4 regions of the Streptomyces sp. GbtcB6 genome follow, and region 2 is predicted to be linked to each of the others. Evidence: riboswitches for the same ligand, from Rfam matches in the RefSeq annotation. Region 2 holds a riboswitch; each other region holds the start of a gene.
The links. Region 2 has a riboswitch for S-adenosylmethionine ahead of KVT45_RS58555 (putative leader peptide). Riboswitches for the same ligand answer to the same signal wherever they lie in the genome.
Positions count from the first base shown of each region.

Region 1: linked by a shared signal. The riboswitch ahead of thrC (threonine synthase) and the one ahead of KVT45_RS58555 (putative leader peptide) in region 2 are both predicted to bind S-adenosylmethionine.
Region 3: linked by a shared signal. The riboswitch ahead of KVT45_RS02085 (aminotransferase class V-fold PLP-dependent enzyme) and the one ahead of KVT45_RS58555 (putative leader peptide) in region 2 are both predicted to bind S-adenosylmethionine.
Region 4: linked by a shared signal. The riboswitch ahead of KVT45_RS36210 (amino acid ABC transporter permease) and the one ahead of KVT45_RS58555 (putative leader peptide) in region 2 are both predicted to bind S-adenosylmethionine.

Region 1 is NZ_JAGXJL010000005.1:191,487-199,063, forward strand. Features, by position in the region: gene KVT45_RS11260 (extracellular solute-binding protein) at 80-1,348, shown strand; gene KVT45_RS11265 (DUF3263 domain-containing protein) at 1,366-1,599, shown strand; gene otsB (trehalose-phosphatase) at 1,679-2,530, shown strand; gene KVT45_RS11275 (trehalose-6-phosphate synthase) at 2,617-4,056, opposite strand; gene KVT45_RS11280 (glucosyl-3-phosphoglycerate synthase) at 4,151-5,095, opposite strand; SAM riboswitch class I at 5,253-5,406, shown strand; gene thrC (threonine synthase) at 5,425-6,708, shown strand; gene KVT45_RS11290 (MoaD/ThiS family protein) at 6,752-7,027, shown strand; gene KVT45_RS11295 (cold-shock protein) at 7,496-7,577, shown strand, end outside.
Region 2 is NZ_JAGXJL010000071.1:21,574-29,150, forward strand. Features, by position in the region: gene KVT45_RS49405 (ABC transporter ATP-binding protein) at 1-1,595, opposite strand, end outside; gene KVT45_RS49410 (ABC transporter permease) at 1,592-2,515, opposite strand; gene KVT45_RS49415 (ABC transporter permease) at 2,512-3,471, opposite strand; gene KVT45_RS49420 (ABC transporter substrate-binding protein) at 3,475-5,094, opposite strand; gene KVT45_RS58555 (putative leader peptide) at 5,323-5,439, opposite strand; SAM riboswitch class IV at 5,473-5,586, opposite strand; gene KVT45_RS49425 (MFS transporter) at 5,927-7,333, shown strand; gene egtA (ergothioneine biosynthesis glutamate--cysteine ligase EgtA) at 7,556-7,577, shown strand, end outside.
Region 3 is NZ_JAGXJL010000001.1:450,490-458,066, forward strand. Features, by position in the region: gene KVT45_RS02060 (C40 family peptidase) at 1-325, opposite strand, end outside; gene KVT45_RS02065 (NYN domain-containing protein) at 536-1,879, opposite strand; gene KVT45_RS02070 (hypothetical protein) at 1,920-2,159, opposite strand; gene KVT45_RS02075 (rhomboid family intramembrane serine protease) at 2,313-3,056, shown strand; gene KVT45_RS02080 (Lrp/AsnC family transcriptional regulator) at 3,053-3,334, shown strand; gene KVT45_RS02085 (aminotransferase class V-fold PLP-dependent enzyme) at 3,469-4,830, opposite strand; SAM riboswitch class IV at 5,002-5,118, opposite strand; gene trpD (anthranilate phosphoribosyltransferase) at 5,343-6,407, opposite strand; gene KVT45_RS02095 (ubiquinol-cytochrome c reductase cytochrome b subunit) at 6,540-7,577, opposite strand, start outside.
Region 4 is NZ_JAGXJL010000028.1:54,776-62,352, reverse strand. Features, by position in the region: gene KVT45_RS36230 (DUF2218 domain-containing protein) at 1-89, shown strand, start outside; gene KVT45_RS36225 (hypothetical protein) at 105-917, opposite strand; gene KVT45_RS36220 (hypothetical protein) at 1,008-1,265, opposite strand; gene KVT45_RS57815 (hypothetical protein) at 1,427-1,558, shown strand; gene KVT45_RS36215 (glutathione S-transferase C-terminal domain-containing protein) at 1,705-2,577, shown strand; SAM riboswitch class IV at 2,655-2,778, shown strand; gene KVT45_RS36210 (amino acid ABC transporter permease) at 3,171-4,154, shown strand; gene KVT45_RS36205 (amino acid ABC transporter ATP-binding protein) at 4,151-4,939, shown strand; gene KVT45_RS36200 (ABC transporter substrate-binding protein) at 5,008-6,030, shown strand; gene KVT45_RS36195 (GNAT family N-acetyltransferase) at 6,078-6,824, shown strand; gene KVT45_RS58510 (putative leader peptide) at 6,868-6,963, shown strand; gene KVT45_RS36190 (LLM class flavin-dependent oxidoreductase) at 7,031-7,577, shown strand, end outside.

The DNA.
Region 1 (7,577 bases), on a different contig from region 2:
GTAGACCTTATAGGTCAGACATATTGAACGGCGAGACAGTTGGACAGGGGCAGTAGACGTGCGGCGGCGTAGGGCAGGAATGATCGCGGTGGTGTCCGCAACGGGCATGACAGCGGTTCTCGGTGGGTGTGGGACGACGGGATCCTCGGACGTCACCCTCAGACTCGTCGCCGCCGACTACGGAGACTCCGCCGCCAACAGCTCCCAGAAGTACTGGGACAAGCTGGTCAAGGCCTACGAGGCCCAGCACTCCGGGGTGAAGGTCGACGTCACCGTCTACTCGTGGAACGACGTCGACCGCAAGGTCAGGGACATGGTCGCGGCCGGCCAGGCCCCCGACCTGGCGCAGATCGGCTCGTACGCCGACTACGCGGCCGCCGGCAAGCTGTACGAGGCCGGTGACCTGCTCTCCATCCCGGTCCAGGCCGACTTCCCGTCCCAGCTCGCCGAGGCGGGCCAGTGGAACCACGCGCAGTACGGCATGCCTTTCGCCGCGTCTACGCGCGTCCTCTTCTACAACAAGACCCTCTTCTCCGAGGCCGGCATCACCACCCCGCCCACCACCTGGAGCGAACTCGCGGCCGACGCGAAGGCGCTCAAGGCGGACGGCGTGAAGTACCCGTACGCGCTGCCGCTCGGCCCCGAGGAGGCGCAGGCGGAGACCATGCAGTGGCTGCTCAGCGGCGGCAGCGGCTACACCGACGACACCGGCACGTACACGATCGACTCCTCGCAGAACGTCGACACCCTCACCTGGCTCAAGGACGAGCTCGTCGGCAAGGGCCTGACCGGCCCGGTGGCCCCCGGCAAGCTGAACCGCGCGACCGCGTTCGCCGCCTTCGCCGACGGCCAGGTCGGCATGGTCAACGGCCACCCCACGCTCATCGAGCAGGCCGAGAAGAAGGGCGTGAAGTTCGGCACGGTCCCGATGCCCGCCCGCGCCGGCCAGAGCACCACCACCGCGTCCATGGGTGTCGCCGACTGGATGGCGGCGTTCAAGCAGAACGGCCACGCCGACCAGGTGGGCGACTTCCTCGACTACGTCTACAGCGAGAAGAACGTCCTCGCCTTCTCCCGCGAGTACGGCCTGCTGCCCGTCACCACGTCCGCCTCCCAGACGATGACCGACTCCACGCAGGCCCAGGACAAGCAGCTGCGCCCCTTCCTGGAGCAGCTGCCCACATCGGAGCTCTACCCCGCGGGCAAGACCTCCTGGGCCGCCATCAGCGCCGACATCAAGAAGCAGATCGGTACGGCGGTGAGCCCGAGCGGCAACCCGACCAGCGTCCTCACCCGGATCCAGGCCGAGGCGGCGACGGCCGACAGCCGTACGACCGGGACCGGCTGAGCGCTACCGTTCTTGCCATGGACCGGCAAGAACTGGGCGAGCGCGAGCAGGCCATCCTCGCCCTCGAACGCCGGGGCTTCCCCAGCCCCGGCGCGAAGGAACGCGCGATACGCGAGGAACTGGACCTGGCTCCGGTGCGCTACTACCAGCTCCTGAACGCCCTGCTGGACGACGAGCGGGCCCTGGCCCACGACCCGGTGACGGTGAACAGGCTGCGGAGGGTGCGGGAGGCGCGGCGGGGGGAGCGTTGACTCGATCTGCGGGCCGGTGGGGGCTTGGCGCGCAGTTCCCCGCGCCCCTATCGGGGCGCTGCTCGGATACTGTCGGCTCATGGGAACCCACATCACGGAACCCCTCCCGACGCCGCGCACCCAGGCCGGTCGCGACGGCCTCGCCGCTCTCCTCGCGCAGCCCCGCTCCGCCCTCGTCGGCCTCGACTTCGACGGCACCCTCGCGCCGATCGTCGCCGACCCCGAGCAGGCCCGGGCCCACCCGGACGCCGTACCGGTCCTGGCCGCCCTCGCCCCGAAGGTGGCCGCCGTCGCCGTCGTCACCGGCCGCCCGGCCGAGGTGGCCGTCCGCTACGGCGGCTTCGCCGGCGTGCCCGGCCTGGAACACCTCGTCGTCCTCGGCCACTACGGCACCGAACGCTGGGACGCGGCGACCGGCGAGATCACCGCACCGCCCCCGCACCCCGGCATCGCCGCCGTCCGCGCCGAACTCCCCGCCCTCCTCGACCGCGCCGGAGCCTCGCAAGGCACCTGGATCGAGGAGAAGGGCCGGGCGATCGCGGTCCACACCCGCCGCGCCGCCGACCCCCAGGCCACCTTCGAATCCCTCCGCGCCCCCCTCACCGACCTGGCCACCCGGCACGCCCTGATCGTCGAACCGGGCCGCCTGGTCCTGGAACTCCGCCCCCCGGGCATGGACAAGGGCGTCGCACTCGGCGAGTACGCAAGGCACATCGCCGCAGGCGCAGTCCTCTACGCAGGCGACGACCTGGGCGACATCCCCGCCTTCGCCGCCGTGGAGAAACTCCGCACGGAAGGCGTCCCCGGCCTCCTGGTATGCAGCGGCAGCACAGAAGTAACAGAGCTCGCAGACCGAGCAGACGTGGTGACGGACGGCCCGGAAGGAGTAGTACGACTGCTCAGAAGCCTGGCTGCCCTGAGCGCCCCGTAGCCGTAGCGCGCCCCTTTAGGGGCGCGGGGAACTGCGCGACCAGCCCCCACCGGCCCGCAGCCGAACCCCTACCCGATCTACCCGATCTACCCGCCCAACGCCTCAAGCTGCTCAAGAAACCACCGCGCCGGAGGCAACGCCGTAGCCGCCTCGGCCAACCTCTTGCAGCGCTCCGCCCGCTCCTCCACCGGCACAGCCAGCGCCAGCGCCAACGCATCGGCCGTCCCCCCGATGTCGTACGGGTTCACGACGACCGCGTCCTCGCCCAGCTCCTCGTACGCCCCCGCCTCCCGCGACAGCACCAGCACACACCCCTCGTCCGACACCACGGGGATCTCTTTCGCCACCAGGTTCATGCCGTCCCGGATCGGGTTCACCAGCGCCACGTCGGCCAGCCGGTACGCCGCCAGCGACCGTGCGAAGTCGTCCTTGACGTGCAGCACCACCGGCGTCCAAACCGCCGTTCCGTAAGCGGCGTTGATCTCGTCCGCCACTCGCCGCACTTCCGCCGTGTAGTCGCGGTACACGGACAGGTCCTGCCGTGACGGGTACGCGAACGCGACATGGACCACCCGTTCCCGCCACTCGGGGTGGTCGTCGAGCAGCTGCCGGTACGCCAGCAGCCCCCGCACGATGTTCTTCGACAGCTCCGTTCGGTCGACGCGGACGATCGTCTTCCGCCCCTCGCCGCCGATCTCCTCGCGCAGCGCCCGCATCCGCTCGTCCACGTCCGGCTCGTGCGACCGCTTCCGCAGGAAGTCCGCGTCGGCCCCCAGCCCGTGCACCCCGATCCGGGTCCCGCCGGAGGCCGGATCGGCGGCCGGGATCCCAGGGCCCAGCACCGTGTGACAGCAGTCGACGAACGCGTCCGCCCACCGCCGCGTCAGGAACGCCGCGTGATCGGCGCCCAGGATCCCGCCCAGCAGCTCCGCCGCGATGTCGTCGGGGAGGAGGCGGAAGTAGTCCGGCGGTGCCCAGGGGGTGTGGGAGAAGTGGCCGATCCGCAGGTCGGGGCGGAGCCGGCGCAGCATCCGCGGGGCCAGTGCCAGGTGGTAGTCCTGGATGACCACCACCGCACCCTCCGCCGCCTCCTGCGCCAGTGCCTCCGCGAACGCCCGGTTGTAGGCCTGGTACGACCCCCACTGCCGCCGGAACTCCGCGTCGAAGACGGGCTCCAGCGGGGTCTGGTAGAGCATGTGGTGGACGAACCAGAGGACCGAGTTCGCGATGCCGTTGTACGCGTCGGCGAACACGTCCGCGTCGATGTCGAGCATCCGGACCTGCTGCCCACCGGTGTCCCCGGCCGGCAGCCGGCCGCCCTCGGCCCGCCGTACCGCCTCCCGGTCGCCGTCGCTCAGCGCCGCGCACACCCACACCGCGTTCGCGTCCGGCCCGATGGCCGACAGCCCCGAGACCAGCCCGCCGCCGCCCCTCCTGGCGTGCAGCGAACCGTCTTCGCGCAGGTCGTACGAGACCGGGCCGCGGTTCGAGGCGACCAGCACCTCGGCACCGCCGGTGGAAGCCATGGGGGAAGCCATACGCGTCAACCTAGCCCGGCCCGTAAACGCTCAAACGTACGGCCACCCCCGACGCGCCGCCGTATACGGCCGTACGACGAAGTCACGCCACCTTGCGCTCGGCGTACTCCGCGATCTCCGCCATCGGCGGCCGTTCCTCCGTGTCCACCGAGTAGGTGCGCGGCTCGAAGCCGTCCTCGCCCCGTTCGAACTGGGTGAGGGAGGGGCGGATCAGGTGGCCGCGGGCCAGCCGCAGCTGGGCCGTGCGGTAGATCGCGGCGGACATCCGGCCGAGGGCCTGGCCGTCCTGGTGGCGGTGCTTGCGGACGCCCACGTCGACCTGCGCCAGCGCACTGAGCCCCACCAGGTGCAGGGCGTCGACCAGCATGCCCAGCTCCACGCCGTAGCCGACCGGGAAGGGGAGCTGTTCGAGGAGCGAGCGGCGGGCCGCGTACTCGCCGCCGAGCGGCTGGACGAAGCCGGCCAGCTGGGGCCAGTGCATGTTCAGCAGCGGGCGGGCCATCAGCTCGGTGACCCGGCCGCCCTGTCCGGCGGCGCCGCCGAGCGGGCGGTCGTACATCGCCTTGACCAGGTCCACGTCCGGGTCGGTCAGCAGCGGGCCGACGATCCCGGTGACGAAGTCGGAGGAGAAGTCCCGCAGGTCGGCGTCGATGAAGCAGACGATGTCCCCGGAGGTGACCAGGAGAGAGCGCCAGAGCACCTCGCCCTTGCCGGGGACGGCGGGGATGCGGGGCAGGATCGAGTCGCGGTGCACGACGCGCGCGCCGGCCGCCGCGGCGACGGCCGCCGTGCGGTCGGTGGAGCCGGAGTCGACGACCACGATCTCGTCGACGAGCGGCACCTGCTGCATGAGGTCGTGACGGATGATCGCGACGATGTCGCCGACGGTCTCCTCCTCGTTGAGCGCGGGCAGCACGACGCTGACCGTCTGCCCGGAGGACCGTTTCGCGGCCATGATCCGGTGCAGAGGGCGATCGGTTACGGACCAGGAGCGGGTGGCCAGCCAGCGCTCGACTTCTTCCAGCACGGTCAGCGGCTCCTCACTGTCACGGTCACACGGCGAGGTGTGATCCATCTCGCGGTTCGGACGACTCACTCAACTGTCCTGGCCTTCGGTTACAGTCTTGAACAACGCCGATGACCATCGCATGTCCTGGGGTCACCCGGCGTTGACAACCACATACCGCTCATCCAGAGGGGCAGAGGGAAACGGCCCGTTGAAGCCCCGGCAACCCTCCAGTCGGTACTCGTAGATCACTGTCGATCATCGCGAGGCTCCCGGCTAGGGAAGGTGCCAAATCCGTCTCACGGCGAGATGCGTCGTGAGGAAGATGAGGAGAAAGGGCCTCGCCTCACATGGCTGTGCAGACTGTTGCAAGCGCCACCGATTCCACCGTAGACCTTGGTCCCGCCGCCGCCCTGAGCTGCCGCGAGTGCGGTCACCGCGTTCCGCTCGGCCCGCTGTTCGCCTGCGAGGAGTGTTTCGGCCCGCTGGAGATCGCGTACGACTTCTCGGCCTACGACACCGAGGAGCTCCGCAAGCAGATCGAAGCGGGTCCCGCGAACATCTGGCGCTACGCGCCGCTGCTGCCCGTCCCCGCGGACGTGGCGACCAAGCCGAACATCAACCCCGGCTGGACCAAGCTCGTCAAGGCCGACAACCTGGCTCGTGAGCTCGGGGTGACCGGCGGCCTGTACGTGAAGGACGACTCCGGCAACCCGACGCACTCCTTCAAGGACCGCGTCGTCGCCCAGGCCGTCGAGGCCGCCCGCGCCTTCGGCTACACCACTCTCTCCTGCTCCTCCACCGGCAACCTGGCCGGCGCGGTCGGTGCCGCCGCCGCCCGGGCCGGCTTCCGCTCCTGCGTGTTCATTCCGCACGACCTGGAGCAGGGCAAGGTCGTCATGGCCGCGATCTACGGCGGCGAGCTCGTCGGCATCGAGGGCAACTACGACGACGTGAACCGTTTCTGCTCCGAGCTGATCGGCGACTCGGCCGGCGAGGGCTGGGGCTTCGTCAACGTCAACCTGCGGCCGTACTACGCGGAGGGCTCCAAGACCCTGGCGTACGAGATCTGCGAGCAGCTCGGCTGGCAGATCCCGGACCAGCTGGTCATCCCGATCGCCTCCGGCTCGCAGCTCACGAAGATCGACAAGGGTCTGCAGGAGCTGATCAAGCTCGGGCTCGTCGAGGACAAGCCGTACAAGATCTTCGGTGCCCAGGCCGAGGGGTGCTCGCCGGTGTCGGTGGCCTACAAGGAGGGCCACGACGTGGTCCGCCCGCAGAAGCCGAACACCATCGCCAAGTCCCTCGCCATCGGCAACCCGGCCGACGGCCCGTACGTCCTCGACATCGCGCGGCGCACCGGCGGCGCGGTGGAGGACGTCACCGACGAGCAGGTCGTCGACGCGATCAAGCTGCTCGCGCGGACCGAGGGAATCTTCGCGGAAACCGCCGGCGGGGTGACGGTTGGAGTCACCAAGAAGCTCATTGAGAATGGGTTGATCGATCCGGCGAAGTCGGTTGTTGTACTCAACACCGGTGATGGACTGAAGACGCTGGACGCGGTCGCGGGTACCGGGCTCACCGCGACCATTCGCCCGAATCTGGAGTCTTTCCGTGAGGCCGGGCTCGCCTGAGTCCCCCGAGAAATAGGGCCTTGCCCAGACCGGAGGTAAAAACGTGAGCGTCACCGTTCGCATCCCCACCATCCTGCGCGCCTACACCGGCGGTAAGGCCGAAGTCGCCGCCGAAGGCACCACCCTCGGCGAGGTCATCTCCGACCTGGAGAAGAACCACACCGGGATCGCCGCGCGCGTTCTCGACGACCAGGGCAAGCTGCGCCGGTTCGTCAATGTGTACGTAAATGACGACGACGTGCGGTTCGAGCAGGGTCTGGAGACCGCCACCCCGGACGGGGCCGGTGTCTCCATCATCCCGGCCGTCGCCGGCGGCTGACCCGCTGACCTGCTTGACAGGCTGATCGAATGACCGAACATTACCTTCGGTAACGCCGATCACCGACTGTTCATCTGATTGCCCCCTCCGTGAGAGAAGCGGAGGGGGCAATTCTGTGTGGTTGAGCGCGGTACAGTTGGGGAACGCGGTCCCGATCTCCAGGTCGGGGGCCCCGTATTCGATACCGCTAGCCCGACAAGAAGTAGCCAAAGTGTGCGGGTTATATGCGGCTTTTGTGGCCTTCCTGGAGCCCGACTTGCCCTGAATTCGGCCGAATTCTCGCTACATTCCGGACCCCGCCCGTCCAGAATTCTCGTCCGATTGACCTGTTGCAGACGGCAGTTGGACAGATACATTCAGCCGCGGTCGACGCGTTCCGGCGCACGCCCCCAACCAATGGGGGGTGAGGTCTGACCCGGATCCGCGAAGTGTGGATCTGTGCAAGGGCCAGTAATAGGGGAGTTAGGCATGGCTCAGGGCACCGTCAAGTGGTTCAACGCGGAGAAGGGGTACGGCTTCATCGCGGTCGACGGTGGTGCGGATGTTTTCG
Region 2 (7,577 bases):
GCCTTCATGACGGCGACCTGGTGCGCGATCTGCCGTACGACGGCCAGGTCGTGGGAGATGAACAGGTACGCCACGCCGGTGTCCGCCTGCAACTCGGCGAGCAGGTCCAGGACTTGGGCCTGCACGGACACGTCGAGCGCGGAGACGGGCTCGTCGCACACCACCAGGTCGGGGGAGAGGGCGAGAGCACGCGCGATGGCCACCCGCTGGCGCTGTCCGCCGGACAGTTCCGCCGGGCGGCGTTCCAGGGTCGCGGCGGGCAGCGCGACCCGGTCGAGGAGTTCGCGGGCGCGGTCCAGCCGGGAAGCGCGGTCGCCGACCTTGAACGCCCGCAGCGGCTCGGTGATCACCTCGCCGATGGAGAGGCGCGGGTCGAGCGAGGCGTACGGGTTCTGGTAGACGAGCTGGGCGCGCCGGCGCAGCTGCCTGACCTCGGCGCCCTTGGCGGTGGTGACGTCGGTGCCGTCGAACAGCACCTGTCCGGAGGTCGCCTCGGCCAGCCGCAGCACCAGGCGGGCGGTGGTGGACTTGCCCGAGCCGGACTCCCCGACGAGGGCGAGGGTCCGGCCGCGCCGCAGGGTGAGGCTGACGTCGTCGACCGCGCGCAGCGTCCGGGCCTCGCCGCCGGCCCGCGGCAGCCTGAACTCCTTTACCAGGTTGCGTACCTCGACCAGGGGACCCGCCGTGTCGGCCGGGGCGGCGGAGACCGGGGTACGGGGGCGGGCCGTGGTCAGGCTCGGGGCGCTGGCCAACAGCCGCCGGGTGTACTCGTGTTGGGGGTCGGCCAGGACGGCACGGGTCTCGCCCGCCTCGACGACCCTGCCCTGGGACATGACCACCAGCCGTTGGGCCCGGTCGGCGGCCACCCCGAGGTCGTGGGTGACGAGCAGGATCGCGGTGCCCGACTCCTCGGTGAGGTGCTGGAGATGGTCGAGGATCACCCGCTGCACGGTGACGTCGAGCGCGCTGGTCGGCTCGTCGGCGATGATCAGCTCGGGCTTCGCGGCGATCGCGACGGCGATCAGGGCCCGCTGCCGCATGCCTCCGGACAGCTCGTGCGGGTACTGCCGGGCCCGGACGGCCGCGTCGGGCAGCCCGGCCCGGTCAAGGACGGCGATCGCTTCGGCGGCCGCTCCACGGCGGGTCGCCAGGCCGTGGATGCGCAGCACCTCGGCGACCTGTTCGCCGATCCGCTTGACCGGGTTGAGCGAGACCGTCGGATCCTGCGGGACCAGCCCGATCCGCGCGCCGCGCACGGTACGCAGCTCCGCCTCGGAGAGGCTCGCCAGATCGTGCCGGCCGAAGCGGACCGTGCCCGCGTCGATGGTGCCGTTCGCCGCCAGCAGCCGGGTGACGGCGTGTGCGGTGGTGCTCTTGCCGGAGCCGGACTCGCCGACCACGGCGGTCACCTGTCCGGGCCATACGTCCAGGTCCACGCCCCGTACCGCCGAGACCGTGCCGCCCCGGGTGCGGTACGACACGGACAGGCCGCGGATCTCCAGGAGTGGTGTGGTCACGTTCTCACCGTTCTCACCGTTCTCGCGTGCGTCACGGTTCTCGCGTGCGTCACCGTTCTCATGCGCGTCGTGGGTCATCGCTGCCGCGCCCATTCGCCGTCCAGTGCCCGCGCGACGCGGTTGGTGGCCAGTACGGTCGCGGCGATCGCCAGCCCGGGCAGCGCGGTCAGCCACCAGGCGTTGGCCAGGTAGTTGCGGCCGTCGGAGATCAAGGTCCCCCACTCCGGGGCGGGCGGCGGCGCGCCGTAGCCGAGGAAGCTCAGCGCCGACACGGACAGGATCGAGGTGCCGAAGTCCAGCGTGGCCAGCACGATCACCGGCCCTGCGGCGTTGGGCAGGACGTGCCGGCCGAGCACCGAGTACCAGCGGGCCCCGCAGGAGCGGGACGCCTCGACGAACACCGCCTGCCGCACCCGCAGCACCTCGGCCCGGGCCACCCGGGCGAAGGAGGCGACGCTGGCGATACCGACCGCGACGGCCACCTTCACCGTCCCGTACCCGAGCGCGGTGACCAGGGCCAGCGACAGGAACAGCGCGGGGATGGAGAGGAGGACGTCGACGAAGCGCATCAGCACGTCGTCCACCCAGCGGCCCACGAACCCGGCGACCACGCCGAGCAGACCGCCGACCACGAACGCGACGAGGACCGCGATCAGCGTGGCCTTGAGGGAGAGCTGGGCGCCGTGGACCACGCGGGAGAAGACGTCGCGGCCCAGTTCGTCCGTGCCGAACCAGTGACTGCCGCTCGGACCGCGGAAGTTCTGGGTCGGCACCCCCTTCAGGGGGTCCTGCGAGGTGAACAGGTCCGGCCAGAAGGCGGCCAGCACCACCAGCACGATGACGACGGCGGACAGCAGCAGACCGGGGCGGCGCAGCAGGAAGCGGAGCACCCGGCGGATCCCGGCGGGCGGGGCGGGATCCGCCGGGGATCCGCTCCCGACCGGCCGGGCGAGGCCGAGGGCCGCCTCGGCCTGGTCGTCGACAAGGCTCTGACTCACGCGAAGCCCGCCTTTCTCTCCGAGGCCACCACGATCCGCGGGTCCAGCAGCGGATAGACGAGGTCGACGAGCAGGTTCGTCACCACGAAGATCAGCGCCCCGAACACCACCACCCCCTGGACCAGCGGGATGTCCTGCACCGTGACCGCCGCCGCGGTCACCCGGCCCAGGCCGTCGCGGGAGAACACCGTCTCCACGACCACCGAACCGGCGATCAGCTGCCCGACCAGCAGACCCACGACCGTCAGCGCCGGCAGCGACGCGTTGCGCAGCGCATGCCGCAGATGCACCCGCCACCGGCCGGCCCCCTTGGCCCGCGCGGTCTCCACATAGGCCTGGTCCAGCGCGGTGAGCAGGCTCTTCGCCAGCACCTGGGCGACCTGCGCGCCGGTCGGCACCGCCAGCGTCAGGGCCGGCAGCACCAGGCCGCGCAGCCCGTCGTTGCCGAACGCGGGGAACCAGTGCAGCTTGAACGAGAACGCCTCGACGAGCAGCAGCCCCACCCAGAACGTCGGGACCGACACCCCCAACGGGGGCAGCGACAACAGCAGTTGCCGCAGCCACCGCCGCGAGGTGTACGTCGCCAGCACCGCGAGCCCGCCGCCGAGGACCACGGCCAGCAGCAGCGCGGCACCGGTCAGCTGGAGGGTCTGCGGCAGTGCGTCGGCCAGCGTGGCGGTGACCGGGCGGCCCGTGGAGACGGCGTCGCCGAAGTCCCCGCGCACCGCCCGGCCCAGGTACTCCGCGTACTGCACCAGCACCGGCTTGTCGAAGCCGTACTCGTGCCGCAGCTCGGCGAGTTGGGCCGGATCGACCTGCCCCGTGTCCAACCCGGCACCCGCCATCGCGGAGACCGGGTCACCGGGCAGGAAATCCAGCACCAGGAACGACACCGTGTACGCCGCCCACAACACGCCGACGGCCTGCGCCAGCCGTTTGATCACATAGCGGCGCATCCGCTAGCCGATCCAGGTGTCGTGCAGCTGGACGCGGCTGCCGGAGTCGAACGTGAGGTCGTGCACCTTGTTCGAGACACCCAGCTGGGTCTGGAGCTCCACCACCGGCACGTCGTACGCGTTCCGCACGATCAGCTGCTGCGTCTCGGTGACCAGCTGCCTGCGCTTCGCGGTGTCCGTGGTCGCGGCCTGCCGCGACAGCGCTGTGTCCAGCGAACTGGCGGGCAGGTGGTAGAAGTTGGCCAGCTGGGTGGAGAAGGAGCTGCGCAGGATGTCCGGGTCGGCGCGGGTCGTGTTCCCCCACACCACGTCGAAGTCACCGGACTGGAGCGTGGTGGCGAACTGGGTGACCGGAAGCTGCTTGAGCACCACGTCGATCCCGACGGCCTTCAGCTGCTGCTGGACCAGCTCCAGCGCGGGCTGGTTGGTGGCCGCGTTCGGGAACCAGGTGATGGTCAGGCTCAGCTTCTTGCCGTCCTTGGCGCGGATGCCGTCACCGCCGGCCTTCCAACCGGCCGCGTCCAGCAGGGACTTGGCCTTGGCCGCGTCGAAGGCGAGGTCCGCGGAGAGGTCGGTGTAGTCGGGTGTGGTGTGCGCCAGGATGCTGGTCGCCGGCTGGGTGCCGGTCGGGAAGACGGTGTCGGCGATCTGCTTCCGGTCGACGGCGGCCAGAATCGCCTGCCGCACCTTCGCGTCCTGCAGCAGGGGCCGCGAGTTGTTGAGCCCCAGGCCGAACACCACGCCGGGGTTGGCCCGGCTCTGGAGGGTGACCTGGCCGCCCTTGAGCGCCGCCTCGTTGGCCTTGCCGACGCTGCTGATGGCGTCCACCTGCCCGGACTGGAGACTGCCGGCTCGCACCCCCGCCTCGGGCACGACCTTGAACACCAGCTTGTCCAGGTAGGCCTCGCCCTTCTTCGACCAGAGCGAGGAGCCCCAGTCGTACCCGGTCCGCTTGTCCAGGGTGATCGACTGGTTCTGCACGTACTGCTTGAGCACGAACGGCCCGGACCCGACCACTCCGTCGCTGCACTTCTGCTGCGGGCTCTTCTTGACGCTCGCCGAGGACTCGATGCCCAGCGAGTGGGTCGAAGTCGCCTGCAGGAACTGGGCGTTGGGCTGCTTGAAGGTCACCTTGACGGTGAGCGGGTCGACCACGGCGGTGCTCTTGACGCCGCTCAGGTAGCCCTCGGCGAGGGTGCCCAGGGCGCCGAGCTCCGGCACCGCGTCGAAGTTGTCCTTGACCACCTGCGCGGTCAGCTTCGAGCCGTCGCTGAAGGTGACCCCGGACCGCAGGTGGAACGTGAACGTCGTCGCGTCGGCGCTGATGTCCCAGCTCTTGGCCAGCCACGGCACGATCTTGCCGGTCTTGGGGTCCTGGTCGGTCAGGGAGTCCACGATCTGGCGCACCGAGTAGATGGTGTCGTTGCTGCCGACCTGCTGCGGATCCACGCAGCCGGCGTCGGAGCCCACCGCGAAGGTCAGGGTGCCGCCGGACTTCGCCGGGCCGCTTCCGCCGCCGGAGGCGTCGTCGCCCGAACCGCACGCGGTCAGCAGGACGCTGGTGGTCAGGAGCGCGGCCAGGGGCGCCCATCGGGAGGGTCTGAAATCCGGGAGTGCTGTCACGGAGGGAGTTCTCCTACTCGTGTCACCAAGGCGCGGGGTGCCGGGCTACGGGCGCGAGGCACGGCCGCGCAGGGGCGTGCGGCCCGGCCGGATCTGCCCCGGCCGGGGAAGCGCTGTGCAGAGACAGGGGGTTGGCAGGTGGACGGCATCGCGAACCGGTGCCGAGAGGAAGGACGGCGCGAAGGGCCGGCGCCGGCGACGGAGGTCAGCCGGCGGCGGGCGGGCTCGTCAGACCCGACAGAAGCAGCTGGTCGAGCGCTTCAGATCGATGTGGCGCCGACGCGAGAGCCTGGAGTACGCCGTGGCGTCGGTGAGGGAGACCGCAGGGTCATCGCTGTGCCGCATGCCGCTCCTCCCCGTCTCCGGCCCCGTCACGGGGCCACGCGCTTGCGGGAGTCATCGGTGACCCCGCCGGGCTTTCACCTGGAGCACCCCACCGCGCGGGAGGGTTGCCGGTCAGCGAGCCAGGGCTTGACGCTGACACTCAATGCCGTTGGCGATCGTACGGATCGGTTTTGTCGTACGTCAATGCCCCACCGGGGCGCCCCATTTGAGAACACGGGGCCGTCTCACGTGCCGGGACGCCTGGTGGACGCACCCTGTGCCGTGTGCTTTGATCCGGCCATGGAGACCGCAGGTCAGGCACGGACCGTGCTGCTCGACCCGTTCTGGGCGGGCCGCCGCGCCGATCAGTTCGACCAGACCTGTCGCTGACCACTCGCTCCCTTCAGCTCCCTTCAGCCCCTTCTCGGCCCGCGAACCGCCGCGCCCACGCGCCGCCGCGTACCCCGGCTCCCTCCCCCCCCCGTACCGCCCGGTCGGAAAGAGATTCATGGCCGTCAACAGCACTGCTCCGACAGGGGTGTTCGCCGCGCTGCGGGTCCGTGACTACCGGATCTACTGGAGCACGGGCCTGGTGTCCAACATCGGCAGCGCCATGCAGGGTGTCGCGCTGGACTGGTTCGTCCTGACGCTCACCCACAGCGGAACCGCGCTCGGCTGGGTCGCCGGGCTCCAGTTCGCCCCCGTGCTGCTGTTCGGCCTGTGGGGCGGGGTCGTCGCCGACCGGTACGACCGCCGGACCCTTCTCCTGTGGACCCAGACGCTGTACGCGGTGCAGGCACTGCTCCTGACGGTCATCGTGTTCTCCGGCCATGCCGCGCTGTGGCTGCTGTACGTCCTGTCCTTCGCGTTGGGCTGCGTGTTCACGGTGGAGAACCCGGCACGCCTGTCCTTCGTCACCGAACTGGTCGGCCGGGCTCTGATCCCGAAGGCGGCGGGCCTGAACATCCTGTCCCTGAACGCCGCCCGCCTGGTCGGTCCGGCGATCGCCGGTGTGCTGATCGGGGCGATCGGAACCGGGTGGGTCTTCGCCCTGAACGCCGTGTCCTTCACCGTCGTCCTCGCGGGTCTGCTGTCGATCCGGCCACGGGCGCGGGCGACGCGCGCCGTCCCCCGACCGGCGTGGACGGGGGCGGGTGCGGAGGGGCTGCGCTATGTGGCGGCCCGGCCCGAACTCGTCGGCGTGTTCACCATCTTCGGCCTGGTCGCCACCTTCGCGGTCAACTTCCCCACCACGCTGACCCTGTTCGCCGGGCGCGTCTTCGACGTCGGCTCCCGGGGACTCGGCCTCATGAACACCGCGCTGGCCGTCGGCACCGTCTGCGGGACGATCGCCGCGACGCGCGGTGTCTCGCCCCGGGTACGGACGGTCGTCGCCGGCGCGCTGTTGTTCGGCGGCTTCGAGGCACTGGCGGCGGTCATGCCCACCTACCCCGCCTTCCTCGCCCTGCTGCTGCCCACCGGCTTCACGTTGATGACGTTGAACACGGCGGTGAGCGCCTTCGTCCAGTCGGAGGTGAGCGACGCCATGCGGGGCCGGGTGATGGCGGTCTACACGGTGATCTCGATGGGCGGCAGCCCGGTCGGCGCCCCCGTCATCGGCTGGGTCTCCCAGCACGCGGGGGTGCGCCGGGGGCTGGCCGTGGGCGCCGCCACGGCCGTCCTGGCCGCGCTCGGCGTGGCGCTGTGGCTGGCGCGGACGACTCGCTCGGCGCCCGCCCCGGCCGTGCCACCCGCTTCGGCCCCGCCGCCTGCCCGCACCGCACCGCCCGCCCCGGCCGGACCGCCGGTCTCCCGGTCCGCGTCTGCGTCTGCGACGGCGCCGACCGGCCGCTCGCCGTCCCCCGGTCACCCGCCGGCACGCGAACCGTCCACCGGAGGAACCTCCCACGACTGACCACCGCACCGGACTTCCGCGTCGGCGGAGTGGCGCCCGTCCGGCTGAGCGCGTCCCGGGGACTTCCGCATTGCCCGTTGCGGGATGCCGCATGCCCAGTCGTCTGGAAAGTGCGCCCTTGTCATGACAGGGCGGGACGGCGGACTCTTGCAGCAGGCACGGTGGTACGCGTAGCGGACGTCGGATCCCCGACGGCCCTGAGGCGGCTCAGGAGGCCCGCGGATGTCGGTTTCACCGGAGTGCG
Region 3 (7,577 bases), on a different contig from region 2:
AGCGGTACTGCGCGGTGGCCAGCGAACCGAGGCTGTCCCGCAGCTTGTTGAGGTCTTCCTGACCACGGGCCACGTTGTCCTGGATCGTGGATATTTCCTTCTGCAGCTTCTGCTGCTTGTCCTTGGCCCCGTCGAGCTTCTCGGTGGCCTGCTCGGCCTCCTCGTAGAGCTTGTCGACCTTCGCCTTGACCTCGTCCTTGGTCAGCTTCTCGCTGGGCGCCGCGTTGGCGGCGTTGGCGCTGAGGACTACAGCGGCGGCGGCCGCGGTGGTGAGCACGGTCACGCGCGCACGACTCGGCTGCTTCAGTCGACGATGGGACGCCACGGAGACGGGCTCCTTCGTTTGAGTGATCACCCGTGTGGAGGTTCGAGCCCAGACCCTAGTGACCTACCTGTGATCAGTTCAAACCCAGCAGCCAAAAAAGTGGTCACGCAACGCACTCTTTGCACATAACTCACGAGCAGTAATGCGCGATTGACGCTACGTTGCGTGACGGTTCGGTCAATTCGGGCATTGCATATGCGGGTTGCACGTTCAGGACAGTCGCTTCAGAAGCATCGCAGAAGCCACCGGACGGGCACCCGCCTTCGCGACCCCGTCGGCGACCTCGCGGTCGGTCGAGGCGACGATCACCGGACGGCCCGGCGGCTCGGCGCGCACCAGCTGACGGATCAACTCGTCCGCGGTGACACCGGGCTTCGAGAACAGCACCCGGACCCCGCGCGGCGGGGCGAGCAGCACCGGCGCGGCCAGCTCGGCGCCGTCGAAGACACAGGTGACCTCGGCGCCGGTCTGGGCGGCGAGCTGGGAGAGCTGGCCGAGCAGCCGCAGCCGCTGCTTCTCCAGCGGCATCTGCGGATAGCCGGTCTTGGTCACGTTGTAGCCGTCGACGACCAAGTGCGCCTGGGGAAGGGCGAGCAGCTGGTTGAGGATGGCCGGGTCGTTCTCGGACAGTGCGCGCGCCGCGATGTCCTTCGGGGTCATTCGTCCCGGTTCGACGGCATCCACGGTCTCGGCGGGCCGCATCGACACCGGCGGCAGGGCCAGCTCCCGGCGCAGCCCCTGGGCCGCGTCGAGGACGGTGTCGAGCAGCAGCCGCAGCCGCATGTCCTCGACGCTGCGCCCCTCACGGGCGGCCCGGCGGCTGGCCTCCAGGGCCGCCTCGACCTCGCCGAGCCGGGCCTTGAGCCGCCGGCTCTCGCTCTCGGCGGCGGACACCTGGGCCTGCCCCTCGGTCCGCCCCGCCTCCATCTCGCCCTGCATCTTGCGCAGGGCGGCCTCACCGCGCTTGACGTCACTCAGTGCGGCCCGCAGCTTGCGATGAAGCGATTCCGCTTCCTTCTTGGCCGCGTCCAGCTCGGCGCGCAGCCGCTCCGTCTCGGCCCGGGTCTGCTCCCGCGCCCGGTCCAGCTCCTCGCGCAGCCGCTCCAGTTCGGCCCGGCTCTCCTCGTCGGCCCGCTCGGCGTCGGCCCGCTGGGCCTCCTCGCCGGCCGCCGCCACCAGCTTCACCCAGCCCGTGGGGCGCAGTACATAGGCCGCGGCCGCCACGTCGAGCGGGTCCGCGGCCGGGGGCGGGGAGCCTGAGTCCAGGGCGCCGGCCAGTTCCGGCTGGGCCTCTCTCAGCTTCTCCCCGATCCGCTGCCGGAAGAGGGTGTCCGTCTCCAGCGCGGCCGCCATCGCGTTCCCGGCGAACTTGGCGCGACGATTCGGGGCGAACCGGGCGTACTGTCGCAGCTGTGCGGGCAGTTCGGCGAGGGTCAGCCCGCCGAAGCCGTCCGACACGATCTGGACGACCCGCCGTCGCACACCGTCGGGCAACGGACGGTCAAGCACCTCGGCGGTGCCGTCGCCCGGCCCCCCGCCTGTGGTCTCCACCATCCGTCACACCCCATCACCTGTACGGGGCCGGCTCCCGGTATCAGGAGTCGGCACCCGGCCTGTCCACCAGTTCCACCTGGTCCACCGCGTTGCACCAGCGGCAGCGCACCGACTCGATGGTCTCACTGACCACCTCGCGCTCCTCGACCCTGGGCTCACCGGCCAGGTCGAGGTGCACGTACTCGACCACCTTCGACGAGCGGGTCACGTCGAAGCGCGTGAGGTTGCCGCAGAGGGTGCAGCGCCACCGCGTCGTGGCGGTCGGCAGGGGAACCGTCATCGTGGCTTGTTCGCTTCCTTCTAGTGTCCGTGACGCGCCGTCCCGACGCGTGTGGCTCGTAACCCTACGGCCTGGCGGGTACTCGATGCCGCCCCATCTGCGGCGGCGAGGCGATCTGCACCACTGCATCCCGTTACGCCATGCTCTATGTCCATGATCGGCAACTGGAACACGACGGCCGCCCGGACCCTGCGGAGCCTGAGGGGCACGTCCGCGCCCATGACGTACACCCTGATCGCCGTGTGCTGCCTGATCTTCGTGCTCGGCCCCGCCTCCGGTCTCACCCCGTCCTACGGCACCGGGGAGGCCCTGGCGGCCGCGCAGCGGGCGTATTTCCGGCGCTGGGGGGTGGTTCCCGCCGACGTGTTCGACGGTCCGGCGCGGGAGGCGCTCACCCCGGCCACGGCGCTGTTCGTCCACGGCAGCTGGGTGCACCTGCTCGGCAACATGCTCTTCCTCTTCGTCTTCGGGGCGATGACCGAGGAACGGATGGGCCGCGTGGAGTTCACGCTCTTCTACATCGGCTGCGGCTACCTCGCGCTGCTCGGCTACGCGGCCGCCAACGCCACGTCCCAGCAGTCGCTGGTGGGGGCGTCCGGGGCGATCTCGGGGGTCCTCGGCGCGTTCCTGTACCTGTTCCCCAGCGCCCGCGTGACCAGTCTCCTGCCCTTCCTCTTCTTCCTCCCGCTCCGCTTCCCGGCCTGGGTGGTCCTCCCCTTCTGGGCGGCCCTGCAGTGGCTGGCCCTGAACGAGGCCCCCTCCGGCCCCGGCGTGGCCTACCTCGCCCACCTCGTCGGCTTCGGACTCGGCTTCGGCTACGCGTGGGTGCGATACGGCCGTACGACTAAAGTGAGAACCGCCCGAGCTCCGGCACCCGAGGGAGAGAACCAGCCGTGATCACCGCGATCGTCCTCATCAAGACCAGCGTGGACCGGATCCCCGAGATCGCGGAACGGATCGCCTCGCTGGACAGTGTCAGCGAGGTCTTCTCCGTCACCGGTACGTACGACCTGATCGCCATGGTCCGGGTGAAGCAGCACGAGGACCTGGCCGAGGTCATCCCCGGCTCCATCAGCAAGATCCCCGGCGTGGAGGCCACGGACACCCACGTCGCGTTCCGCACGTACTCCCAGCACGACCTGGAGGCGGCGTTCGCGATCGGCCTGGACAGCTGAAGCGCCCGTAAGGGGCGCGGGGAACTGCGCGACCAGCCACGACGGACCCGCGCGGGGGCCACGGTGCTTCGTGCCCGGCTGCGGGCCGGTGGGGGCCGAGCACACAGTTCCCCGCGCCCCTTACGGGGCGCTGATCACACCGCCGGGACGCAGCGACCCTCTTCTGTGCGGTACGACCACTTCGCGCCGTCGGTCACCAGTTCCCGTACCGCCGTCACGAAACGCTCGACATGCTCGTCCGGCGTCCCCGCGCCGAAGCTCACCCGGATCGCGTTGAGCGACTTCTCGCCCGGTGCCGCCTCCGGCGCCCCGCACTCGCCCTGGGTCTGGGGGTCGGAGCCCAGCAGCGTCCTGACCAGCGGGTGGGCGCAGAAGAGGCCGTCGCGGACGCCGATGCCGTACTCGGCGGAGAGGGCGGCGGCGAAGTGGGAGCTGTTCCAGCCGTCCACCACGAAGCTGATCACGCCGACGCGCGGGGCGTCGTCACCGAAGAGGGAGAGGACCCGGACCTCGGGGACCTCGGCCAGCCCCGCCCGCACCTTCTCGATCAGGTACTGCTCGCGGGCGACCAGAGTGTCGAAGCCGGCCTCGGTGAGCGCCTTGCAGGCGGAGGCGATGGAGTAGGCGCCGATGACGTTCGGGGAGCCCGCCTCGTGCCGCGCCGCGCTCTCGTGCCACTCCACGGCCACTCCCCCGTCCTCGCGCCGGGTGACCTTGCGGCTGGCGCCGCCGCCCGCGAGGTAGGGGTCGGCCGCCCGGAGCCAGTCGGCGCGGCCGGCCAGGACACCGGAGCCGAAGGGGGCGTACAGCTTGTGGCCCGAGAAGGCGACCCAGTCGACGTCCAGGTCCCGGACGGACACGGGGTGGTGCGGGGCCAGCTGGGCGGCGTCCAGGACGATCCGGGCGCCGTGCGCGTGCGCGGCGGCCGCCAGCTCGCGGACCGGCCACAGCTCGCCGGTGACGTTGGAGGCGCCGGTGACGCAGACCAGGGCCGGGCCGTAGGGGTCGCGGTCGGCGAGGGCGCGTTCCAGGGTCTCGACGGCCTGCCGCGGGGTGCGGGGCGCGTTGAGGTAGGTGACCCGGGCGTCCTTCCAGGGAAGCAGGCTCGCGTGGTGCTCGGTCTCGAAGACGAAGACCTGGCAGTCGGCGGGGACGGCGGCGGCGAGCAGGTTCAGGGAGTCGGTGGTGGAGCGGGTGAAGATCAGCTGGTCGTCGGGGCGGCAGTCGAGGAACTCGGCGACGGTCCGGCGGGCGTTCTCGAAGAGGTCCGTGGAGAGCTGGGAGAGGTAGCCGGCGCCGCGGTGGACGCTGCCGTAGTAGGGCGCGTACGCCGCCACGTCGTCCCAGACCCGCTGGAGGGCGGGGGCGCTGGCCGCGTAGTCGAGGGCGGCGTAGGTGACCTCGCCGCCGGTGACCAGCGGGACGATGACATCCCTACCCAGAACGGGCAGCGGGGAACAAAGCGACTGGGCGGAGGCAGCGGTGGAGACAGACATGACGGAACTCCCGTGAGAGGCAAGCCGGAATCACCGTGCGAGCGCGCGGACGACCGCGGCTCCGGCACGGAGAAAAAGGAAAAGGGGATGCGGAGGCGGGGCTCTGCGGCCCTATCGCATTCGCTTGCTCACAGAAGACTCCTCGACGACCAGGACCCCTGGTGTACGAGGGGTCCGCGCTTGCCGTAGACCTCGCTGCCTACGGCCTGGTCTTCACCCGGGGCACCCCGCCACGGACGGAGGGTTGCCGGACAGTCGGCCGGGGCCTCATGACTGTCACTCATGACCTGGCAAGAAACGTAGATGAAGTGATCGCGGACGCGCAACTCCTGTCCGGATGACGGGACACCCGCAGGGGCCCACGCCGGCTGGGCACCGCCGAGAGGGCCGTGTACGGCTGATCGCCGTTGCAGCGGCGGAAGAGTTTCCTCCTTCTCCGCCGCAACGGCGATCAGCCACGACGGCGGCGCCCGGCGGCGCCGAGCCCCGCCTCAGCCCGCCGACCGCGCCGCCTACCTGTTCGTCGCCGCCGCCCAGCGCTCCAGCGCCCGCTTGGCCGAGCCCGAGTCGATCGACTCCGCCGCCTTGTCCATGCCCGCCCGGAGCTGCTCGGCGAGCGTCCCCGTGCCGGGGTCCAGGGCCACCAGGGCCGCCGCCGAATTGAGCAGCACCGCGTCCCGTACCGGCCCTTGCTCGCCGTCCAGCAGCCTGCGGGCGACCTCCGCGTTGTACGACGGGTCACCGCCCCGCAGCGCCTCCACGGGGACCAGGTCGATGCCGACGTCACGGGGGTCGAAGGTCTCCTCCGCGACCTTGCCGTCGCGGACGATCCAGACATGGGACGCGGCGGTCGTCGTCAGCTCGTCGAGGCCGTCGTCGCCGCGGAAGACCAGGGAGGAGTTGCCGCGCTCCGCGAAGACGCCCGCGACCACGGGGGCCATGCGCGGGTCCGCGACGCCGACCGCCTGGGCCCGGACCTTCGCGGGGTTGGTCAGCGGGCCGAGGATGTTGAAGACCGTGCGGATGCCCAACTGGCCGCGTGCGGCGCCCGCGTGACGCAGCGCCGGATGGAACTTGATGGCGAAGCAGAAGGTGATGCCCGCCTCCTCGGCGACCTCGGCGACCCGCTGCGGGGTCAGGTCGAGATTGACGCCCAGCTTCTCCAGGACGTCCGAGGCCCCGGACGCGGAGGAGGCCGCGCGGTTGCCGTGCTTGACGACCTTCGCCCCGGTGCCGGCCACCACCAGCGCCGACATCGTGGAGATGTTCACCGTCTTCGCGCCGTCACCGCCGGTCCCGACGACGTCGACGGTGCGGCCCGGCACCTCGATGACGTTGGCGTGCTCGTACATCGTGCGGACGAGGCCGTTGATCTCCTCGACCGTCTCGCCCTTGGCGCGCAGGGCGACGACGAAGCCCGCGATCTGGGCGTCGGTCGCCTGGCCGCGCATGATCTGGTCCATCGCCCAGGCCGTCGCGTCGGCGCTCTGGTCCTTGCCGTACAGCAGGGCGTTCAGTACCCCGGGCCAGGAACGGCCCGCCGCGATGTCGCCTCCAGCGGGGGTCACAGCGCTCATAAGGCCGCTCCTGATCGTCGTACGCGAAATGAAGGTCTCACCGCCTACCCTATCCAGCTCCGGGCACCGCGAAGGGCCCCCGTCCGGTGTACGGACGAGGGCCCTTCGGCTGTGGCGTGGCGACGCGGTGGATCAGTGGTGGCCGTGGCCGCTCGTGATCTCCTTGTACTCCTCGACGGTCGGCTTCGGGATCTGGTTGTCCTCGCCGTAGTAGGCGTTGCTCAGCTTGGCGCGGAGCTTCTCGGACCCCTTGATCTTGCGTTCGACACCGTTCTCGTCGACCGCCGGGCCGACCTGGGCCGGCTCGTACTGGTGGTGCGCCGTGAGGGTGTGCAGCTGCTCCTGCGAGAGCGGCTCGTGGACCTCGATGAACTCACCGTGCGGCAGCCGCTTGATGATGCCGGTCTCGCGACCGTGCAGCACCTTCTCGCGGTCCCGGCGCTGCAGGCCGAGGCAGATCCGCTTGGTGACGATGAACGCGATCACCGGTCCGGCGAAGAAGAAGATCCGGACGAACCAGGTCACGTCGTTGATCGACAGGTGGAAGTGGGTGGCGATGAGGTCGTTGCCACCACCGATCAGGCCGATCATGTACACGGTCACCCAGGCGACGCCGAACCCGGTACGGGTCGGGGCGTTGCGCGGGCGGTCCAGGATGTGGTGCTCGCTCTTGTCCCCGGTGACCCAGGACTCGATGAACGGGTAGAGCGCGATCGCGCCCAGCACCAGCCCGAACAGGACCAGCGGGATGAAGACGCCCAGGACCAGGGTGTGGCCCCAGAAGTTGATCTCCCAGCCGGGCATGTAACGGATCAGACCCTCGGCGAAGCCCATGTACCAGTCGGGCTGGGCGCCGGTGGACACCTGGTCCGGACGGTAGGGGCCCATGGCCCAGATCGGGTTGATCTGGGTGGTCGCCGCGATGGCCGCGATGACACCGAAGACCAGGAAGAAGAAGCCTCCGGCCTTGGCCATGTAGACCGGCAGCAGCGGCATGCCGACGACGTTCTTCTCGGACTTTCCGGGACCCGCGAACTGCGTGTGCTTGTGGTAGAAGACCAGGATCAGGTGGCCCACCACCAGGCCGAGCATGATGCCCGGCAGCAGCAGGATGTGGATCGAGTAGAACCGGGCGACGAAGTCGTGGCCGGGGAACTGCCCGCCGAAGAG
Region 4 (7,577 bases), on a different contig from region 2:
CCCGTGACGAACTCGTCGTCGCATGGCACCGCGACAACGGGGAGCCGGGCACCACCCAGAGCAACCCCGGGGACCCGATGCCCCACTGAGCGGGCCGGAACTGCCTAGTCGAACTGGCTCGGCAGCGGTGCCGGGGTCTTGCCGGACAGCACGTCCTTGAGGCGCTGGGCGCCGTTCTGGACGGCCAGGGCGGTGCTGTCGTGGTCGACGCCGGACAGGCCGCCGTTGGTGACCGCCGCCCCGGAGGCGCCGACGCGCAGCGCCGCGACGTCCAGAGTGGTCGTGGCGGGCTGCCCGTTCGAGGTGCCCTGGACGGTGACCGTGAGCGCCGCCAGCGCGTCGGCCACCTTGGGCGGTTCCTTGTACTCGACGACCTGCACGGTCCGTTGGCTGCCGTCCGAACCGGTGGCCGTGAACTGGTTGCACTTCTCCGGGAGGCCCTTCAGCCAGTCGATGGTGGCGTCCATCCCGGCCTGGCCGTAGTCCCCGACCTGGTACAGCAGCCGGGAGTTGTCCGAGGTGAAGCCGCGCAGTCCGGAGGCGCCGGTGGCGCGGCCCAGCAGCGTGTCGGAGTAGAGGCTGTCCAGCAGCCGCTGGCAGTCGGCGGCATCGGCCTTGGCCCTGAGGAAGTCGGCGACGTCGACCTTGCCGACCAGCATCTGGTTGCGCCAGGTGGCGGCGTCGTTGGCCAGCTGCCAGTCGTCCTCGATGTCGGCCGGCGTGATCAGCGCCGCCTGCGCGCCCGCTCCGGTGAGGGCGGGGGTCGCCGACGGGGAGGCGGGGCGCTCGGCGGCGGGGGAGACGGCCGCGGCCTCGGGGGAGCCGCCGTCGCCCGAACAGGCCGCCGCCGTGGCGAACAGGGTCCCCGCCGTCAGGGCCGTGGCGAGAACACGCGCGGGTCGGGACGGACGGTTCATCGCGACTGCCTCCTCGGGAACGCGGTACGTCCCTCCACGCCACCACCGCCCGTGAGGGCCGACCACTCGCACGTGCCATTCGGGTGAGCGTCATGATCCGGCCGCCGCGATCCGTACCCGCCGGCTGCCGCAGCGCGGGCACACCGCGTCCGTGAGCGGCGACGGCACGGCCCGGCCGGCCTCGTCGACGTACTCCAGGGTGCTCTGCAGGTCGGGGTCGGCGATCGGGTCGGTGAAGAACACCGCCTGGAAGGTGGCCTCCCAGCCGTGGCCGCACCACCCGCAGTGGAACGCGAAGGTCTCGGGCACGGCGCCGGGCACGGGCCCGGGACCCGGGGGCTCGGTCATCGGTTCCGGCTCCTGTCGCTAGGCCTCCGTCACCCAGCGCACCGCCCCTCCCGCCAGGCGGCAAGTCGGGGCCGGGTGTCCCAGGCGTGGACGCCCCCTTGACGCCGGGCGGAGGCCGATCGACACTCCAGATGGGAATCCTAGTGAAAAGGTAGGGAAAGATGGGTCGCCTGCGCACGCTCACCGGCAGACACCGCCGCGAGAGCCCCGCGCCCTCGGTCGGCCCCCTGCTCACCTCCCGCCGCCACATCGACCTGCTACGGATGTGCGGCGCCACCGGCCGCAGAGGCTGAGCGCCCGATCCCGGCCGTACGGGCCGAGCGTCCACCCGCCAGGGCTCACCAGGACGCACCCGAAACCACTCAGAACCCACTGAACCCACCGACGAACGCTTCCGCCGCGCGTACGTCCGCGCGCCCGCCCGCCCCCGGGGAGACGCATGTCCATCGCTCCACTCGCCGCCCTGCCCGCCGTCCGTACCGCCCCCGCCTTCCGGGGCCGCATCGGCCGGGACGCGCGCAGCGGCCACTACGCCGTGCCGCGCCGCTACCGGCTCCACCTCTCCACCGCCTGTCCGGACGGCCTGCGCATCGCCGTCGGCCACAGCCTGCTGGCCCTGGACGACTGTTGTCCGGTCACCTTCCTGCCCGCGGTCCCGGACTGTCCCGACGGCAGCCATCCGGCGCTGCGCCCGCTGTACGAGGCCAGCGCTCACCGCTACTCGGGACCGGCGCTCGCGCCGGTGTTCAGCGACGACTGGTCCGGCCGTATCGTCAGCACCCACAGCCGGGACATCCTGCGCGATCTGGACCGGCACTTCGGCGACGGCGTCGTCCGGCTCTACCCGTGCGGTGCCGAGGCCGAGATCGAGGCCGTCGAGCGGCTGTGCGCCGAGGACATCGAGCAGGCCGCACAGCGGGCCGGCCGCGAGGGCGGCGACCCCGAGGCGCTGGCGGTGCTGCTCGCCGCCCTGGACGGGCTGGAGCGCCGGCTGACCGGCGTGGAGTTCCTGATCGGCGGTCAACTCACGGCCGCGGACATCGAGTTGTGGGTGACCCTGGTGCAACTCGACACCGTGCACCGCAACCACCTGGACGCCGCCGCCGTGCACGCCATCGCCGGCCACCCGGTGCTGTGGGCCTACGCCCGGCGGCTGGCCGCCCACCCGGCCTTCGGCGCTCACCTCGACCTCGACGGCATCGCCCGCCGCCACCACGGCCGTTGCCAGGGCCTGGAGGCCGCCGGCGCGGCCGTCCAGATCCTGGACTGGGCGGGTCACGCGGCGGACGCTCCCGGCGTTCCACGCAGGTGAGAGCGGCCCGAACCGTTTCGCCAGTCGGACAGGCGTTGACATTCGTTCGGGCAACTGCGTTACTTACGGACCAGAACGGTCAAGAGCGTCAGCGTCAAGCCCTGGCTTGCTGACCGGCAACCCTCGCATCGCGGTGGGGTGCCCCAGGTGACGACCGGACCGACGACGTTTCGGCAAGCGACGATTCGGTAAGCGCGAGGCCCCCAGGGGGCCGGCACGACAGTGAACAGGTGACGGACATGTACGCAGCTTCCAGGACGGCCCAGAGCCGCGCCGTGGGCTGCGTACGCCCGTACCCGAGCCCGCTCGTCGCCGACCGCGCCGTCGACCTGCTCCGTGTCAACAGCGCCCTGTGTAGCGCGTGTACCGCACCGGGCTGTGCCCGCTGTCGGGTCTGACCAGGCCTTTCTTCCGCCGGCTGCCCGCAGCTCCGCACCCCAGCGTTCCCGTCAGAACACCGGCTGCCCGGTGTGTTGCCGTCCGCCCAGCCCCGTGCCCCGCGCGCCTCCGCGCACCCTGCCGTGCCCGAACACGGCAGGGTGCGCGGCCCCCGCCGCGGGACACGTGGGTGTCCGACTCCGCCGGAGCCCGCCATGAGTGAACCCCCAGGCGCCACGATCGCCGCCTCCGAGGCACCCCCCGCTGCCGACGAACCGTCAAAACCCCTCGCCGCACAGCGCGTTCTGCCGCTGCGCAGGCCGGGACGGTGGATCGCCACCGCCGTCGTCCTGGTCCTGGCCGTCCAGTTCGTGCACGGACTGGTGACCAACCCCTTCTACCAGTGGGACCGCTTCGGCTACTGGTTCCTGCGGCCGACGATTCTCGACGGTCTGGTCATCACCCTCGAAGTCACCGCCTACAGTGCGGTGCTGGGCCTCCTCGGCGGCATCGTGCTCGCCCTGGCCCGGCTCTCGAAGAGCCCGGTGCTGCGCGCGGTCAGCTGGACCTACGTGTGGGCGCTGCGTTCCATCCCGCTCATCGTGGTCCTGCTGTTCCTCTACAACTTCAGCGCCCTGTACAAGACGTTGAGCGTCGGAGTCCCCTTCGGACCCGCCTTCTTCTCCTTCGACGAGTCGAAGCTCGCCACCGACATGGTCGTCGCCGTCATCGGCCTCAGCCTCAACGAGGCCGCCTACGCGGCCGAGGTGGTCCGCGGCGGCATCCTCTCCGTGGACCAGGGCCAGCACGAGGCGGCCGCCGCACTCGGCCTGCCCAAGGGCTACCAGTTCCGGAAGATCGTGTTCCCGCAGGCGCTCAGGTCGATCACCCCGAACTACGTCAACCAGCTGATCGGCCTGATCAAGAGCACCTCGCTGGTCTTCTACGTCTCGCTGCTCGACCTCTTCGGCTCCGCGCAGAGCATGGGCTCCACCTACCCAGGGGACATCGTGCCGCTGCTCCTGGTGGTGACCGTCTGGTACCTGATCCTGACCAGCGTCGTCTCCGTCGTCCAGTTCTACGTGGAGCGGTACTACGCCCGCGGCGCCACCCGCACGCTGCCGCCGACCCCCCTGCAGAAACTGCGCACCGGCCTCACCGACCTGCGCGCCCGCATCCGCCGGGAGGCCGCGGTATGACCATCACCGACACCCTGGAGACGGCCCCCGTCGCCCTGGAGATATCCGGCGTCCACAAGTGGTACGGCGCCCACCGCGTCCTCGACGGCATCGACCTGACCATCCGCCCCGGCGAGGTCACCGTCATCCTCGGCCCGTCCGGCTCCGGCAAGTCCACCCTGCTGCGGGTCATCAACCACCTGGAGAAGCCCGAGATCGGCCATGTCAGCGTCAACGGCGAGCCGATCGGTGTGAAGCGGCAGGGCGAGCGGCTGAAGGAGCTCAGCGAGCGCGCCATCCTGGCCCAGCGCAGCCGGATCGGCTTCGTCTTCCAGAACTTCAACCTCTTCCCGCACCTGACCGTGCTGGACAACGTGGCCGCCGCCCCGGTCGCCACCGGAAAGCTCGGCAAGCCCCAGGCCCAGGCCCTGGCCAAGGAACTCCTGGAGCGGGTCGGCCTCGGCGAGCGCGTCGGCGCCTACCCCCGGCAGCTCTCCGGCGGCCAGCAGCAGCGTGTGGCCATCGCCCGCGCCCTGGCCCTGCGCCCCGGCGTGATCCTCTTCGACGAGCCCACCTCCGCCCTGGACCCCGAACTCGTCGGTGAGGTCCTCGCGGTCATCAAGGACCTGGCGACCAGCGGCACCACCCTCGTCATCGTCACCCACGAGATCGGCTTCGCCCGCGAGATCGCCGACCGGGTCGTCTTCATCGACGGCGGCCGGATCGTCGAGCAGGGCCCGCCCTCCGAGGTCCTCGACAAGCCGCAGCACGAACGGACCAGGGACTTCCTCAGCAAGGTCCTCTGAACCGCCGTACTCCCAGACTTCCCCCCACGCCTCATCTCCGCACACCCTCTCAGCGACAAGGAACGGCCATGCCCACCCACCTCACCCGACGCAGCCTGATCAGAGGCATCTCCGCGGCGACCGTCGTCGCCTCCCTCGCCACCGGGCTCGCCGCCTGCGGTGGCGACAGCGACGCGGCCACCACCACCGACGCCAAGACCGGCGAGGTCGTCGTCGGACAGGTCTCCAACGGCGCCGCCACCCAGACCTCGATCAAGGTCTCCGAGGTCAAGTCCATCAGCGCCGAACTGCCCGACTCCGTCAAGAAGAGCGGCAAGCTCGTCATCGGCGAGGGCGCCCTGCCCGCCGGGTTCCCGCCGCTGGCCTTCGTGGGCAGCGACCAGAAGACCCTCACCGGTTCCGAGCCCGACCTCGGCCGGCTGGTCGCCGCGGTCTTCGGCCTCAAGCCCGAGATCGACAACGCCACCTGGGAGAACATGTTCGTCGGCATCGACAGCGGCAAGGTCGACGTGGCCTTCTCCAACGTCACCGACACCGAGGAACGCAAGAAGAAGTACGAGTTCGCCTCCTACCGGCAGGACAACCTCGCCTTCACCGTGCCGAAGAAGAGCACCTGGAACTTCGACGGCAACTACGAGAACCTCGCCGGCAAGACCGTCTCCGTGAGCGCCGGCACCAACCAGGAGAAGATCCTCCTGGAGTGGAAGAAGAAGCTGGAGAGCGAGGGCAAGAAGCTCACCGTCAAGTACTTCCAGGACAGCAACAGCGTCTACCTGGCCCTGTCCAGCGGCAAGATCGACGCCTACCTCGGCCCCAACCCCGGCATCGCGTACCACAACAAGCAGACCGCGAACACGCCCAACGCCACCCGCACCGCGGGCACCTACTCCGGCGCGGGCGCCAGCCTCCAGGGCCTGATCGCGGCCACCGCCAAGAAGGACAGCGGCCTCGCCAAGCCGCTCGCCGACGCCATCAACTACCTGATCAAGAACGGTCAGTACGCCGAGTGGCTCAAGGCCTACAACCTCTCCAACGAGGCCGTCGCCAAGTCCGAGGTCAACCCGCCCGGACTGCCCCTCGACAACTCCTGATCCCTGTCAAAGAGCAAACCTGTCGGTTGAGAAAGGACTTCGCCTCCGTGACTCTCCGGACCGGCCTTCGCGGAGGCGGAGCCCCTCTCGCTCCACGCACGTCCCCGCTCGACAACGCCGTCTGGTCGGCCCTCGCCGGCCCGCACGCCCACCTCGCGGAGCGGGTCGGCCGGGCGGCCCGCTACCCCGACGACGTCTACGCCTACGCCGCCCTCGCCGACCCCACCGACCCGGCAGCCTGGGCCGACCTGCGCACGCTCGTCGGCCCGGGAACGACCGTGAAGATCAAGCCGGTCGAGGAGGCGCCGCCCGGCTGGGAGGTGGTCGGCGGCGGGACGGGCGTCCAGTTCGTGGACACGGCACTCCGGGCCGAGGCCGCCCCCGAGGCGGTACGGCTCGGGCCGGACGACGTGCCCGAGATCCTGGACCTGGTCGCCCGCACCGAGCCCGGCCCGTTCCGCACCCGGACCGTCGAGATGGGCACCTACCTCGGCATCCGGCACCGCGGCCGGCTGATCGCCATGGCGGGGGAGCGGCTGCGGCTCCCCGGCTGGACGGAGATCAGCGCCGTCTGCACCGACCCGGAACACCAGGGCCGGGGCCTGGCCACCCGGCTGGTCCGCGCGGTCGCCGCCGGTATCCGGGAGCGCGGCGACACCCCGTTCCTGCACGCGGCCCCGGGCAACGCGAACGCGATCCGGCTGTACGAGTCGATCGGCTTCACCGAGCGGCTGCGCACCCGCACCCTGCTGGTGCGCAGCCCGGGAACAACCACGGAAACCGGTCTGTTGTGACTCACGACGAGATGTACGCGGAGCAGACCGGGAGGTGCGGGACGTGACACGTGTCCTCAGTCCCAGCCGCCGTACCGTCCTGCACTCCCGGCCGCACATCGACCTCCAGCGCGTGGCCGGCGCGCTCTGTTGTTCCTGACCTGTTGTCCCCGCCGCGCCCTTCTCTTCGGCGCGCTCTCGCACGGACCCCTCAGGAAGGCACCCCTGTGTCCTCATCTCCCGCTTCCCACCTGCACCTCGCCGTCGCCCTGGACGGCACCGGCTGGCACCCCGCCTCCTGGCGCGAGCCGGTCGCCCGCCCCCGTGAGCTGTTCACCGCCGGCTACTGGGCCGACCTGGTCGCCGAGGCCGAGCGCGGTCTCATCGACTTCGTCACCATCGAGGACGGCCTCGGCCTGCAGTCCTCGCACTACGGCGAACTCGACGGCCGCACCGACCAGGTCCGCGGCCGCCTCGACGCCGTCCTGATCGCGTCCCGGATCGCGCCCCTGTCCAGCCACATCGGCCTCGTGCCGACGGTGATCACCACCCACACCGAGCCGTTCCACATCTCCAAGGCGATCGCCACCCTGGACTACGTCAGCACCGGCCGCGCCGGGCTGCGCGTGCAGATATCCGCCCGCCCGCACGAGGCGGACCACTTCGGCCGGCGCGCCTTCCCGCCGATCGACCTGGCGGAACTGCAGTCCCCGGCCGGGCAGGAGCGGCTCACCGAGCACTTCGACGAGGCCGCCGACCACGTCGAGGCCGTGC